Regions from separate parts of the Paenibacillus sp. A14 genome, predicted to be linked through region 1. Evidence: riboswitches for the same ligand, from Rfam matches in the RefSeq annotation. Region 1 holds a riboswitch; each other region holds the start of a gene.
The links. Region 1 has a riboswitch for cyclic di-AMP ahead of V4U88_RS18870 (hypothetical protein). Riboswitches for the same ligand answer to the same signal wherever they lie in the genome.
Positions count from the first base shown of each region.

Region 1 (4,425 bases):
TACGACACTCCTCCAAATAATTAATCAGTCAGATCGCTGAGTAGAAACCCGACTTCCCCGTTTTTTGTGTATACCACAAAGGAAGCACCGAGTTTTTTATAAATCGCCTCGGGATGCCACATGGTCGTCACGACAGTTATCGCCTTGCAGGAAAACCGGGCAACAAACTGCAAATACTGACAGCTTAGCGGTAGACTGGACTCAAAAATGAAAACTCGCCCGATCGGAAATACAGGTATCTCACCCGCCTTATTACGGGTAGTACTTACACGCAAAACCTCATTCACTCCGATTTCCCTCAGCAGCTTTTCTTCCCTTTTGTTATTGGTTAAGGCTGCTACCGGAATTTTTTGGTACATAAGCAACCGAATGAAGTTTCTCCCCGCTTTATTCGAAGCGGCCACTAAAATACGGTTTTTCTCCATGCGCTCCTCCTCCGAATCAAGGAAAAAGGCAACAAAAAGAAGCCTTGGAAAAGAGGAACCTTTTCCGCGGCTTCTCGCTCATGACGCCTTCGTCCTGATCGGCCCGCGACAAAATGTTGCCTCTCCATACGCTTACGAGGTTAGCTGTCGGATTCGGGCGTGAGAGTCGCCCTACACCAGGCATTTAAGAGTGCCGAGTGATTCACCCCATGAAACCGAGCGCGGTTTCGTTGGTTCCCCCGTTCCTTGAGTCTTCCAAGGATTCAGCGTTTTAAAAAAATATTGTAAGTCACAGTTTTCCGAGACTGTGGCAGAAAAAACGATGAATAACCGATTGATTCATCCTCTCCCTCAATAGCACACGATCCTTTATCTACGGGTTAGCTGACATTTACAGGCGGTGAGAGACGCCCGTCTTCGCTGATCGAGTCGTGAACGAACGATTTCGTTCCCGGTTCCGATCGGCTTGCTCCCACACAAGCTTCGGTCCGTTGACTCCCCGTTTTGGATCGGCAGCTCCATTAGAATCGAATAGCAATTCAATTCATGGACCGTATCTTACTCCTTGACAAAATGATTGTAAAACGCTGTAGCATGTGTATCCACTGAAATAAGGAGTTCTAGGATAAAGGCAGCGTTATCAAAATGGAAACTCTTTTCTTTCCTCGCAAATACTCATGTTTACAAGACTTTTCATCATTTTTACGGTTTTTTTACACCCGTGGGCGGTTTATTTACCCCTTTTTTATACGGACCTGAATTATAGTTAGAACCGTGAATTCTTCGACTTGTATGAACGCTGAATTCCCGTTATGGCGGGAAGCGGGGGAACCATCGGACCGCAAATTCGGTCCAACTTGGGGTGAATCCGAAATGAGACGTTATCGGTCTCGTAAGGTAGGGCGACTCTCACCGCCCGAATCCGACAGCTAACCTCGTAAGCGCAGCAGAGAGAACCTTGATTTCCGTGCTTTTGCGTCGGGGCATTTTGCCCGTCCGCGCAAACCGCTGCAGGGGTTTATTCTCTGTCGGCGGTTTTTTTGTTGTAAACATGCGGACAAACGGGCTTTTAAACATTTTAACCCTATGGGAGGATGAGGATCGACATGAGGACTTATTATTGGGGATCGCATCGGAATCTTCTGGACCCGGTTAGCTTGCGTTACCTGTATTTTGGAGCGTTCTGGTATGAAGAACACGGGCAAAGATTTATCGTAGGTTATGGTTTCGGCGACAGCAAAATCGGGATATTCCGCCAGTTCGGCGCACCGGCATCCTGTCAAGAATGCACGGATATAGAGGTTTTGCACGAGATCTACCGGGAATTCAGGAAACAACAGCAGGAACAGGATTGGTCGGCGCGCTTACGCCTTCCGCTTCTGGCAGCTTTTCGAAAACCTTGGCTCCGGATACCTCCGGGCTGGTATGTGCTGAAATTGCAAGCGTCGTTTCCCGCTCATTTAACCTTTGTTCACAAAACAAAATACGCCGTATGGCTGGAGCATTCTGCCGTTTGCGAAAATGAAACGGAAATCCGAAGCTATATTCACAAGGCTGAAAACATGCATCATGTCGATTTTAATTGGATGAACGGTTGAGGAGGGTTACGGAGATGAATAACAATAGACTAACGCGAATTGAGCTGTTCGCCTTTAGTGGACCTCCATCTTTTGTTATTGCCGCCCGGAGCTCCCAAGAATGCTGGTATTGCATCCTAAAACTTTCCTGCGGAGACTGCAGCGGTTTCGGCGCTTGTCCTGTCTCTACGGACGGCAAATGGTTCGACTTGATTAAATGGGGGGATTTTTTGCGGTCCATCCGAAACCAATCGGTAGAAGAAGCCTTGGAAATTGTTCATTCCAAAGGCTCGGAATGGCTCCCGGGACAACTGGCATTGGTCCGATCCGCCTTGCTGGACACCGCTCTGTCCAGGCAGTCCCGCCTCAAAGCAGCGGCCGGAGCCGAATATAAGAGAAGCCTCTTCAGCAACCGCCCGTGGAACGCAGCACAGTTGATTCATGAATCTATAGCGTATTTTTCGATATTATAAGAGTAAACCAGAATCGCTTTCACTCCAACCATCATATATGACTCCGATACTCTCATCAGTAGACAAAAAGATACCCACAGTCCCGGCACTTTTTTTCTAAGTGTCCAGACTATGAGTATCCTCCATTTCCGTCGTTCTTATTTAAACACTTCCACGCCATTCAGAATGAGTCTGTGTGTAATGGTCGCATTTAACGAGTCCGATACGGAACAATATTTCGAAGTCCCGAGTTCAATGGCCTTCCAAATCCGGTAATCGGGAATATCGCCGTCTACCTTAAAGATCAGCTCGATCGAGGCAAATCCTTTGGGCGGCTCTTCCTTGCGGACTCCGTTCGTTACAATCTCAATCTTTTCAATAGAAGACAGGAAGTTCTCCAGAATCATCGTTACATCAATGCCAATACACCCCGCCAAGCTTGCCAATAATACCTCCACGGGCGAAGCGCCGTTGCCCTCTCCTCCCCATTGCGGAGTTGCGTCCATATTCACTTTGTAGCCGGAAGGACCCTCTGCTTGAAAAAACTTTTTCCCTTGCCAAGTTGTCGTTACTTGCATGTTGTTAACCTACCTTCTTTTTCTATTTATGATATAAATGACAAGCTGTATAACGATTTTCGGATACTTTTTGCCACTCTGGCTGAACGCTGCCGCACTCTGGCATAGCGTGAGGACAACGGGTATGAAAAACGCAGCCTGAAGGCGGTTTGCGCGGACTCGGCACCTCTCCGGACAGAACAATCCGCTCCCTTCGCTTGTCCATATCCGGCTCGGGAATAGCCGAAATCAGCGCCTTTGTATAGGGATGAAGCGGATTCGTGAACAGCTCTTCCGAGGGGCCCATCTCCATCATTTTGCCCAGATACATAACCCCGACCTGATCGCTAATGTACCGGACAACCGACAAGTCATGGGAAATGAACAGATAGGTAAGCGACAGGCGGCTCTGCAGATCCTCCAGCAAGGTCAGAACCTGAGCTTGAATCGATACATCCAGCGCCGACACCGGTTCATCGAAAACGATAAATTTAGGCTCAAGAATCAGCGCCCGAGCGATCCCCACTCTCTGCCGCTGACCGCCCGACAGTTCGTGCGGATATCTCGAGGCATGTTTTGCCGTCAGCCCTACCACCTCGAGAATATCGTCCACCTTTTTCACGAGCTCTTCCGGCGGTAATTTAAAATGGGTACGCAACGGCTCCTCCAAAATACGACGAACGGTCCATTTCGGATCAAGGGAGCCGAACGGGTCCTGAAATACCATTTGCATATCGGTCTTGAGCTTTCTCATCGACTCCGCACCGAGCTGCGTAATATCCGTTCCGTCGAACAGGATGCTTCCGGAAGTAGGCTCTATTAATCTAAGCACGGTTTTGCCCAAGGTGGTTTTTCCCGAACCCGACTCCCCTACGATGGCGAACGTTTCGCCTTTCTCAATCGCAAAGGATACGCCGTCGAGGGATTTCGCAGCGCCGGTCACCCGGCCGAACAGACCCGTCTTTACGGGATAATGCTTCTTTAAATCTTTGATCTCAAGAATGGGCCGCATGCGTATCCCCCCTATAGAGATGGCACTTGCATCTATGCTGATTGCCAAAATCGTAAAGCGCGGGCTCTTCGCTCTCGCACAAATCCATTCTGGAAGGGCACCGCTGAGCAAAGCGGCAGCCCGGCAAATATTCCGAAGGATGAGGAACCTGTCCGGATATGGCCTCCAAGCGCTTCATTTCTCCTGAGAATTGAGGCATCGAATTCAAGAGGCCGATGGTATAAGGGTGTTTCGGCTCCTTGAATAATGTCCGAACATCGCCCTGCTCCACGATTTGACCGGCATACATGACCGCTACCCGGTCACACATTTCAGCCACGACTCCAAGGTCATGCGTAATAAAAATAATCGCGGTTCCCCGCTCCTTCTGGAGTTTCTTCATCAGCTCCAGAATTTGCGCCT
Region 1 covers NZ_JBAGJD010000007.1:143,666-148,090, forward strand. Annotated here, with positions in the region: gene V4U88_RS18865 (hypothetical protein) at 21-425, opposite strand; cyclic di-AMP (ydaO/yuaA leader) riboswitch at 541-704, opposite strand; cyclic di-AMP (ydaO/yuaA leader) riboswitch at 1,213-1,384, shown strand; gene V4U88_RS18870 (hypothetical protein) at 1,532-2,023, shown strand; gene V4U88_RS18875 (hypothetical protein) at 2,038-2,475, shown strand; gene V4U88_RS18880 (OsmC family protein) at 2,613-3,032, opposite strand; gene V4U88_RS18885 (ABC transporter ATP-binding protein) at 3,055-4,023, opposite strand; gene V4U88_RS18890 (ABC transporter ATP-binding protein) at 4,007-4,425, opposite strand, start outside.

Region 2 (4,425 bases), on a different contig from region 1:
GCGAGCCGCAGGCTCGCAAGTGGTGATGCGAAGCTGATCGCCGACGGCCTCATAGTGCTTATGAATTTTGTGAAAGACCATGACGATCGCCGGTAAAAAAATGAGTGCGGGCCAAACCTGCGTAAACTTCGTAATGAAAAACATCATCATGACCGTAAAGCTGATCACCGCGCCTACCGCGTTAATGGTGAGCTTTACTCTCCACCCTTCGGGTTTCTCCCGGATCCACTTCACCAGCATCCCGGCCTGCGCCAGTGTGAACGGGATAAAAACCCCGACCGCATAAAGCGGAATCAAATGCTCGGTCTGCCCTTTAAACACGATAATCAGTAAAATCGAAGCCGCCGCCAGAAACACAATTCCGTTCGAATAGCCAAGGCGATCTCCGCGAACGGTGAACATCCGGGCGATATATTTATCCTTCGCCAGGTTGACCGCCAGCAGCGGAAATGCCGAATACCCCGTGTTCGCGGCAAGGACGAGAATCATTGCGGTGATTCCCTGAATCGCGAAATACATCCCGCCTCTGCCGAAGGTTGCCGAGGCGATTTGCGAAACGACCGTTTCCTCGCCTTTTGGCGAGATGCCGTAGTAATACGCGAGCCAGACGATTCCGGTAAACAGCAAAGCCAGCAGAATGCCCATCGCCGCCAGGGTTTTGGAGGCATTCCTCGGGGCGGGGTCCTTAAAATTCGGGATCGCATTGGAGATTGCCTCCACCCCGGTCAAGGCCGAACTCCCGGACGCAAAAGCCTTCAACAGCAAAAACAAGGTCAGCCCGGCGACAGGTGTACCGATCGGGGCGTGCAGATCGCTCGGGACCTGGCCGGTCATAATCCGATACAATCCCGCACCGATCGTTATGAAGATGATCAGGACGAACAAGTACACAGGATAAGCCAGAATGGAAGCCGACTCGGTAATGCCGCGCAGGTTGAGAACGGTAATCAGCACAACCAGCAGGCAAGCGATCAGCACATTATAAGGATGCAGCGACGGAAAGGCGGAAGTAATGGCGTCCGTCCCCGCCGAAATGCTGACCGCCACCGTCAAAATATAATCGACCAACAGGGCTCCGCCCGCCAGCAGGCCCGCATTGACACCAAGGTTCTCCTTCGACACCACATAGGCGCCGCCGCCGTGCGGATAAGCGAAAATCACTTGTCTGTAGGACAGGACGAGAGCCGTCAGCAGCACGAGAATTCCTACGGCAATCGGGATGGAATACCAAAAGGCCGCCGCCCCGATGGCCATCAGCACAATCAGGATCTGTTCGGGACCATAGGCGATGGAGGACAGGGCATCCGAAGACAGAATCGCCAGCGCTTTCGTTTTACTGAGCCTTTGTTCCCCCAGTTCCGTAGACTTCAGCGGCTGACCGATGAGCACTCTTTTTAGCATGGTAAACATAACTGCAACACCTCATAGTTGGTTTAAGATAGAATACCCATTTTCTTCGGAAAAAAAGCATAGGGGAGCACAGCAAAAAACCACAGAGGTCAGAACCCCTGTGGTCCATGTCATGTCTGCATGGTCACAGTATCATCCTCTCCCGAACTACGCTTACGAGGTTAGCTGTCGGATTAGGGTGGCGAGAATCACCCCTCCGCGAAAGCCCTGACTGAAAGCTGCCGCGGATTCACCCCCTGCCGCTTTGATTTGGCCGATACTCTCCCGGCCAAACGTTGACGACAAATCGGTTCCCCCGTTTTCCCTTACTGGAAATTCAGCGAATTTTGATATGAAATCCATGAGTGAATATACTCCTTTCACTTATCCGTGTAAAACCCTGGATGTGCCCGATTTCACGAAACATTGACCCAAAAGGGTTCGTTTAAGCGCTTACTTCCCTTGTTTTCATTTCCTTTCATGATTTATCAGCCCCCGTCAAATGTAAAAAAAGGTCCCGCTCTCCGCACAGGAGAACAAGACCTTTAAATGAAGAATCCTGGTTTTATTGCTCGCCGTTCAAGCGATACCCCGCGTGAAAAACGGGACCTACAAATTCGTTAAATGCGTATCCGGAGCGGATCGCGGCCGTCACGAATTTTTTCGCTTTCTCCACCGCCTCCTTGACCGGCATGCCGCAGGCCAGCCCGCCGGTTACCGCGGCGGCAAACGTACAGCCCGCGCCGTGGTTGTGGGCCGGTTCGATTTTATCGCTCTCCAGGATCGTAAATTCGGAGCCGTCGTAGAATATGTCAAGCGCTTTTTCGCCCTCGAGAGCCTTCCCGCCTTTGATAACGACGTTCCGGGCCCCCCGTTCCCGAATTCGTTTCGCCGCTTCCTTCATATCCGCCACCGAGGTCAGACGCCCCATTCCGGACAATACGCCGGCTTCGAACAGGTTCGGCGTGGTCACGGTTGCCAGCGGCAACAGAGAATCGCGGATCGCATCCGCGCTTTCGGGATTCAGCACTTCGTCCTCGCCCTTGCAGACCATCACCGGGTCGATGACGACATTTTGCTGCCGATTCCGCTTAATGCAGGCTTCCACGACTTCGATGATCGCCACGCTGCCCAGCATTCCCGTTTTCATGGCCGCAACGGGCCCGCCGGCAAATACGGTCTTCAGCTGTTCGGCAACGAGGGCCGCATCCACCGGATATACGCTGTGATGCCAGCCGCGGTCCGGATCCATCGTCACGATGGTGGTCAACGCGCTCAATCCATAGGTCCCGTATTCCTCAAAGGTCTTCAAATCCGCCTGGATTCCCGCCCCGCCGCTGGAATCGCTGCCGGCTATCGTCAATGTTTTCAGTATGGTTGTCATGTCCATTACCCCTTTGCGAAAAACTTTACTGTTTCGGCCTTTATTGTAGCATTATTTTCAGAAAGTCAGTGGAGTTATTTTCAGCTTTGGTTCTGTACCGGTCTTACAGAGAGAATCCTTTTTCCAGATGGCTTAGCGCTTCCTCCAAAAGCTCGGCAAAATCGGTCTCCGGATTTTTCGCATAATGAAGTATCACCGAAATATTCACACCCACCACAGCTCCGGCTAAAGTGCGGATCGCCAGATCCTCCGGGTGGCCGCCGACCCGCCCCGCGACGATATCCGCGATCAGATGCATCATCTGCGTCATGTTGTTCACCAACGCCGCCCAGAGCTCCGGAATCGAAATCACCAGCTGATTCCGCTCGCGCATCGTGGACAACTCCTCGGCGGACATATTAGAAATCTCCGAGATCATGGCGTTTTTCAACGCATGAATAGGACTTAAACCGGGAGGCTGCTCCTCAAAAGCGCGAATAAGCAGGGAATCATAATTATCACGGGTCAGCACATCTTCCTTACTGGAAAAGTACCGAAAAAAAGTGCTGTAGGATATCTCCGCCGCCTCGGCAATCTGCTCCACCGTAGTGGCCCTATAGCCCTGTTCGCGAAACAACCGCATCGCGTGCTTCTGGACTTCAGCCATAGCTTTTGCCTTTTTGCGCTCGCGTAGGCCTCCGCCCTGGTTTCTTTTCTCTGATATAGCCCCCACCCCAATTCAATTTTTGTTCCACCCACTGTAGTTTACAGATTATCACTCCGAAAGTATTTGGACAATGCCCTGCCCCCCATCGACAATGACCCGGTCTCCCGTTTTCAACAGAGAAGTGGCGTTTCCGCATCCAACCACCGCGGGAATCCCCAGTTCTCTCGCTACGATGGCGGCATGGGACAGCGGAGCTCCGATATCGGTTATAATGGCGGATACTTTGGGGAACAAAAGCGTCCATCCGATGTTGATCGTGGAAGCCACCAATATTTCACCCGGCAATAGCTGGTTCCCTTCTTCGGGGTGTCCGAGAACGCGTACTACGCCTTTAATCCTGCCCGCCGCTCCCGCGACTCCTCTCAGACTGTCGGTTTCCACATTGGTCAGCGGAAGAGAAGCATCGAAAACATCGGTTCTGCGGACCGGTTCCTCGGCCCAAGCAAAGGGGTCAAATCTTCCCCGAATCATTGACGGAAACGCCGGCAGCGTCTGATATCTCAGGTAGGTTTGTTTACGCGCAGGCAGATGTCCCGCAGCGGAGGTTTCCTCACCGGACAACCAGGCCAAAAGTTCATGCATATATAAAAAGAAAACATTGTCTTCTATTCCGAGAAACTCGCCGGCTTTTAGGGCGAAAGCACGGTTTACCCGATAAGTTCTTGTCCATTCCGAACGGACTGCCTCCCGTAATCTCGGGCCTTCCGAGACGAGCGGCAATTTCCTGATTGTCTTTTTTGCCGCTTGAGGATCGATTCGCCGAAACCTGTCCCATGCCGCCTCATTCTGAACTTGCCGATGCCTCAAAAGATCATTCACATTTGTGGAGCCCGCCGAGTATTCGGACATTTGCCGCTCCAACCACACAGGGTCTTCACCAGGTCCGGGGATCGACAGTTCAAATTCGTGCGGACCCCGGTGCCCGTATTTCTCAATATATTTTTCC
Region 2 covers NZ_JBAGJD010000004.1:640,685-645,109, reverse strand. Annotated here, with positions in the region: gene V4U88_RS14360 (APC family permease) at 1-1,410, opposite strand, end outside; cyclic di-AMP (ydaO/yuaA leader) riboswitch at 1,546-1,742, opposite strand; gene thiD (bifunctional hydroxymethylpyrimidine kinase/phosphomethylpyrimidine kinase) at 1,955-2,773, opposite strand; gene V4U88_RS14350 (acyl-CoA-like ligand-binding transcription factor) at 2,877-3,419, opposite strand; gene V4U88_RS14345 (PEP/pyruvate-binding domain-containing protein) at 3,528-4,425, opposite strand, start outside.
Region 2: another riboswitch for cyclic di-AMP. It lies ahead of V4U88_RS14360 (APC family permease); the one in region 1 lies ahead of V4U88_RS18870 (hypothetical protein).

Region 3 (4,425 bases), on a different contig from region 1:
TGTGAAAATACCGAAAACTGTTGCGATAAAAGCACCGGAAATCGCGTGGGACAATTTGTCGATATCACTCATATCGGACAATGCGGCGATGAGTCCGACAACCGCCCCGAGTACCCCTAGGGTAGGCGCGTACATCCCGGCCTGGGAGAAGATTTGCGCCCCCGCCTTATGACGCTCTTCGGTGGCTGCGATATCTTCCGTAAGGACGTCTTGAACGAAATCCTGATCGTTACCGTCGATGATCATCCGCATCCCGCCGCGTAAAAAATCATCTTCAATTTCCTCCACCTTGGCTTCCAAAGCAAGCAGACCTTCACGGCGGGTAATGGTCGCCCATTCCATGAACAGGGTAATCAGCTCAGCCTTGCTGATCATTTTGGGCTTTGACATGGTGAGTTTGAGCAACACGGGGAATTTCTTGATGTCCGAAAGCGGAAATGCCACAAACAGCGTCGCTGCCGTCCCTACAAAGATAATGACAAAGGCCGCAGGGTTCGAGACCAAGCTTTCAATAGGTGCACCTTTCAGGAACATTCCTAAAATAAGCGCCACGAAACCGAGAATAAGTCCAATAATCGTTGAAATTTCCATTGCACACCTCGTCCTTGAGATAATTGTTTCCATTTTTCTGTCTCCCGCATCCTTGCTGGAGGCATTACAACCTTGTCCGAAAAACGGTTTATCTTTTTTATCGACAGAATTCCCTTTTTTTTTAAGGTGTTTTTTCCGGTATAATGAGAATACAGTCTGTATTAGACTACTAAGAAGGGAGCCATTAGGCGGTGGGAGTAAAGCACGGAAGAGATTATGAACATATTTTGGCAGATCTGACGGAAGCGGTTGGACGCATTCCGGATAGCTATGAATTTTTTGAAATGGAGGCTGCGGAGTGGGCGGACCTTTCCGGCGAAGAACGTTATGAGGTCCAAGAGGCATTGGCGGAAGATTTGTTCTTTGCGCTGGGGACCGAACCCGTGATTAGCGTGGGCAGCGCTGTGGTTATTCACGATGCTGAGGGCCACAGAATCAATGTGCTCATCGGCGAAGACGAGTTGACCTCCGTGGCTTTGATTTGACAGCGGGGCGTTTTTTTGGAATATTGTTCGGGAGCATGGTAAAATAAAGACTTAGAAGATCGACACGCTAGACCTGCTCGGACGGGCAGGGTAAATCAGGAAAAGCCTTCCGCGCATGAACAGCCGATCCATGGAATACAATAAATGGATGCTCATGCCGGGCTGGAGACGAAGAATAAAATCCTTCACTGCAGGATTACATACAGGGAAGTTTGAGGAAACGGGGAGGAAGAACAATGCCGTTTACGCCGCAAGAAGTAGAGGCGCATTTGGAAAGGCTGGAAGGTTGGGAGCTGGAGGAGGGACGCTGGATCGTCCGCAAATATACCTTCTCCAACTTTATGAAAGGGATTGCGTTTGTGGACGAGGTTGCCGCCATTTCGGAAGCGTTTAACCATCACCCCTTTATAACCATCGATCACAAAACGGTGACGCTTCGCCTGACCTCCTGGGAGGAAGGCGGCATCACGGCCGTGGATATCAAGGAAGCGCAGCAATATAATGAAGCATTCGAGAAGGCCCGTTCTGCCGGTTGAGAAACGAATGCAGGAAAGCAAGATAATCGAGGCTGCAGAAAAGCGCCCGCCGAAAACCTGGACCCAGGCCCCGGCGGGCGTATTGTTGTAAGCGTTATTTCTTTTCGGAAAGATAAAGCGCGACGTTGGCGATTTCCTCTTCCTTCAACTTATCCTTGAAGGAAGGCATCATGCCTCCGCCTTTCCCTTTGGTAATGATCCCAAACAACTGGTCAGCCGACAGCGCGGAACCTACTTTTTGCAGGTTCGGACCGGCTCCGCCTTTCAATTCATCACCATGACAGCTGATGCAGTTCGCCTTTATAACGGCCTCGGCTTGTTCCGCATTTAACGTGACTTCAGGCATCTGAGGCTTCTCTTCCTGAGCTACCTGTTCCCGGCCGGGCAATGTAAACATTAACACGGCTGCAAAGGCGCAAGCCACGACGAGTAATCCGCTCATGATCCACTTCTGCATTCCGATCGTCCCTCCTATGTAAGTTACCCCTTCCATTATAGCGGAACAGGCTCATTGATCATAGCGTTTGTGACAAAAAAAGTAACGAATTACTCCGGTTTTTTAAATATTTCCCCAAATGACGTGCCGTTTATCACAGACAACCTCGCAATATAGATTAAGGTGAGACTGGGGCACCTTTGTAAACCATACAGTAGTAAGGTTTGGAAATACCGCCCGGGGTCATTTTTTCGTACAAATCGGTAATGACGAAGCCGGCTTTTTGATAAGCGCGAATCGCCCGGGTGTTCCAGGTCAATACCTCCAGGTCGATGACATTCTGCGGTTTCCGCCGCCGGGCTTCCTCCACGATCGTCAGCACAAAGGTTTTACCCAGTCCCTGGCCGCATAAATCGGGCCGCATCCCGATGCCGAGCCGTGTCACCCCTTCCATCGGAAAGTACTGGGCAAATCCGGCGAGCTCATCATCAGGGGTCATTAATGAGACATATTGTTGCGCTCTTAAGGCCGGGTTCCCAAACTCCACGTCGAGCGCTTTCATTTGTTCCCAGGGGAGCCAGCTATAGATATCGTATGGGGAATCGTATTTCCAGGTACAGATAGCCGCGCCGTGGCTCTCCTCCATGGGAACGATCCGGAATGTAGTGACTGGTTTTTCCATGTTTGCGCCTCCTTTAAACAATGGGAATGGATATTATATCGCGGGGCTGTCTTTTCATCGATTAGAAAATTCCGTTTACCCTCACTCTAACGGGAAATGGGTTGCTTGTAAAGATAGGAAGACGTAGGTGTTTCGTCCTCGGTCAGAGGGGTAATGTGGAGTATGGGAAGATTTGGACAGTGGAGTCCGGGAGAGGAAACGGCGATCGTGAAAAAATAAATTTTGGCGGAAAGGCCATATTTGGAAACCTTTTTGAACGGACTTTCGTTATATGGTATATAGCGAAAAAAACGCAGTGGTTCCGGCAAGAACCACTGCGGTATTAACTAAGTTGAGGTGAGCGCCTCAATTTGGCGTAGGGGTCATGATTCTGCGGCATATGTGGAATAACCGGTTTTGCTGAGAATTCTTTTGGCCCCGACATATTTTGATTTATAGTAACTGCTGTTTAATTTATCCGTACGAATTCCTTTGGATGAAGAGGCGTGCGCAAATTTCCCCTCACCGATGTAAATGCCGACATGGGATACTTTATTCTTGCCCAAGGTATTGAAGAATACGAGATCCCCCGGCTTTAACTGGCTTTTGGCGACAGGCGTGCCTTGTTTGTACTGGGCTGAAGAGACCCGGGCGAGCTTGACCCCCATCTGCTTGAACACATATCTCGTAAATCCGGAGCAATCAAATCCGCTTGTGGAGACACCCCCGTATTTATAAGGCGTTCCGTAAACAGAGTTAACCACGCTGTTCAAGGTCGTGTCTTCGGCCGATACGCTCCCTGTCCCCAAGGTGAACAGAATCGCCAAACTTGTCGCTGCTGCTGCAAATGTCTTTCTCATGATGTAAAGTTCTCCTTCCAATGCCTGCGAGGTTAGCTTGAGGATTCGGTTGAAGGTTCCCTATGATTCCTATGTATCGGTAATCAATTCACCCAAAATGGTTCCCCCGTTTCCCGGGTGCCGGGAATTCGGCTAGTCTAGTTGAATGCACCCAAAGTTGTGACGTGGCGAACAATGTTTACAAAGTTGTTACTATTTACTTTGGTTATTGTACCAAGCCTAACTTGCTTTGGCAAGCTATTCTAGGGTTGCCGGATATTTTAATTCTATTGTCCTGTTTATGCCGGGGAGAGACGGGTAATTTCTCCTAAACGGGATTTCCCAAACAGCCATGAAAAAACCCGCAGTCTACGACTCGAAAGAATCGCTGCGGGCCTTTGCCGGAATTATTCTACATCGTCATGCTCTTGGGAGTCGGTGGTGACTTCTTCGTACTTATCGGTACTCAGAATCCGTTTCGCTCCGACATAACGCTGTACATAATACTTCTCACTCAGTTTGCTGATGACTACGCCCTTGGAAGAAGATGCGTGGGCAAACTTGCCATCACCAACATAAACGCCGACATGAGAAACGCCTTTACCGGAAGTGTTGAAGAACACGAGATCGCCGGCAATCAGCTCTTCCTTCTCTACGGCCGTTCCCATCTTGTATTGGGCACCGGATTGATGGGGCAGTTTAATACCGATCTTCGAAAAGACGTACATGGTAAATCCGGAACAATCGAAGCCGGACGTTGTAGTGCCGCCGGAAGAGTACTCCGTTCCCAAGGCCGTATCGATGACGCCGTCCAACGTGGAATCGGCGAAAGCGCTCCCAGTGCCAACGGAGAAAAGAATGGCCAGACTTACTGCTG
Region 3 covers NZ_JBAGJD010000018.1:48,212-52,636, reverse strand. Annotated here, with positions in the region: gene motA (flagellar motor stator protein MotA) at 1-591, opposite strand, end outside; gene V4U88_RS25375 (hypothetical protein) at 783-1,076, shown strand; gene V4U88_RS25370 (4a-hydroxytetrahydrobiopterin dehydratase) at 1,313-1,612, shown strand; gene V4U88_RS25365 (c-type cytochrome) at 1,707-2,069, opposite strand; gene V4U88_RS25360 (GNAT family N-acetyltransferase) at 2,227-2,730, opposite strand; gene V4U88_RS25355 (C40 family peptidase) at 3,093-3,569, opposite strand; cyclic di-AMP (ydaO/yuaA leader) riboswitch at 3,576-3,713, opposite strand; gene V4U88_RS25350 (C40 family peptidase) at 3,956-4,425, opposite strand, start outside.
Region 3: another riboswitch for cyclic di-AMP. It lies ahead of V4U88_RS25355 (C40 family peptidase); the one in region 1 lies ahead of V4U88_RS18870 (hypothetical protein).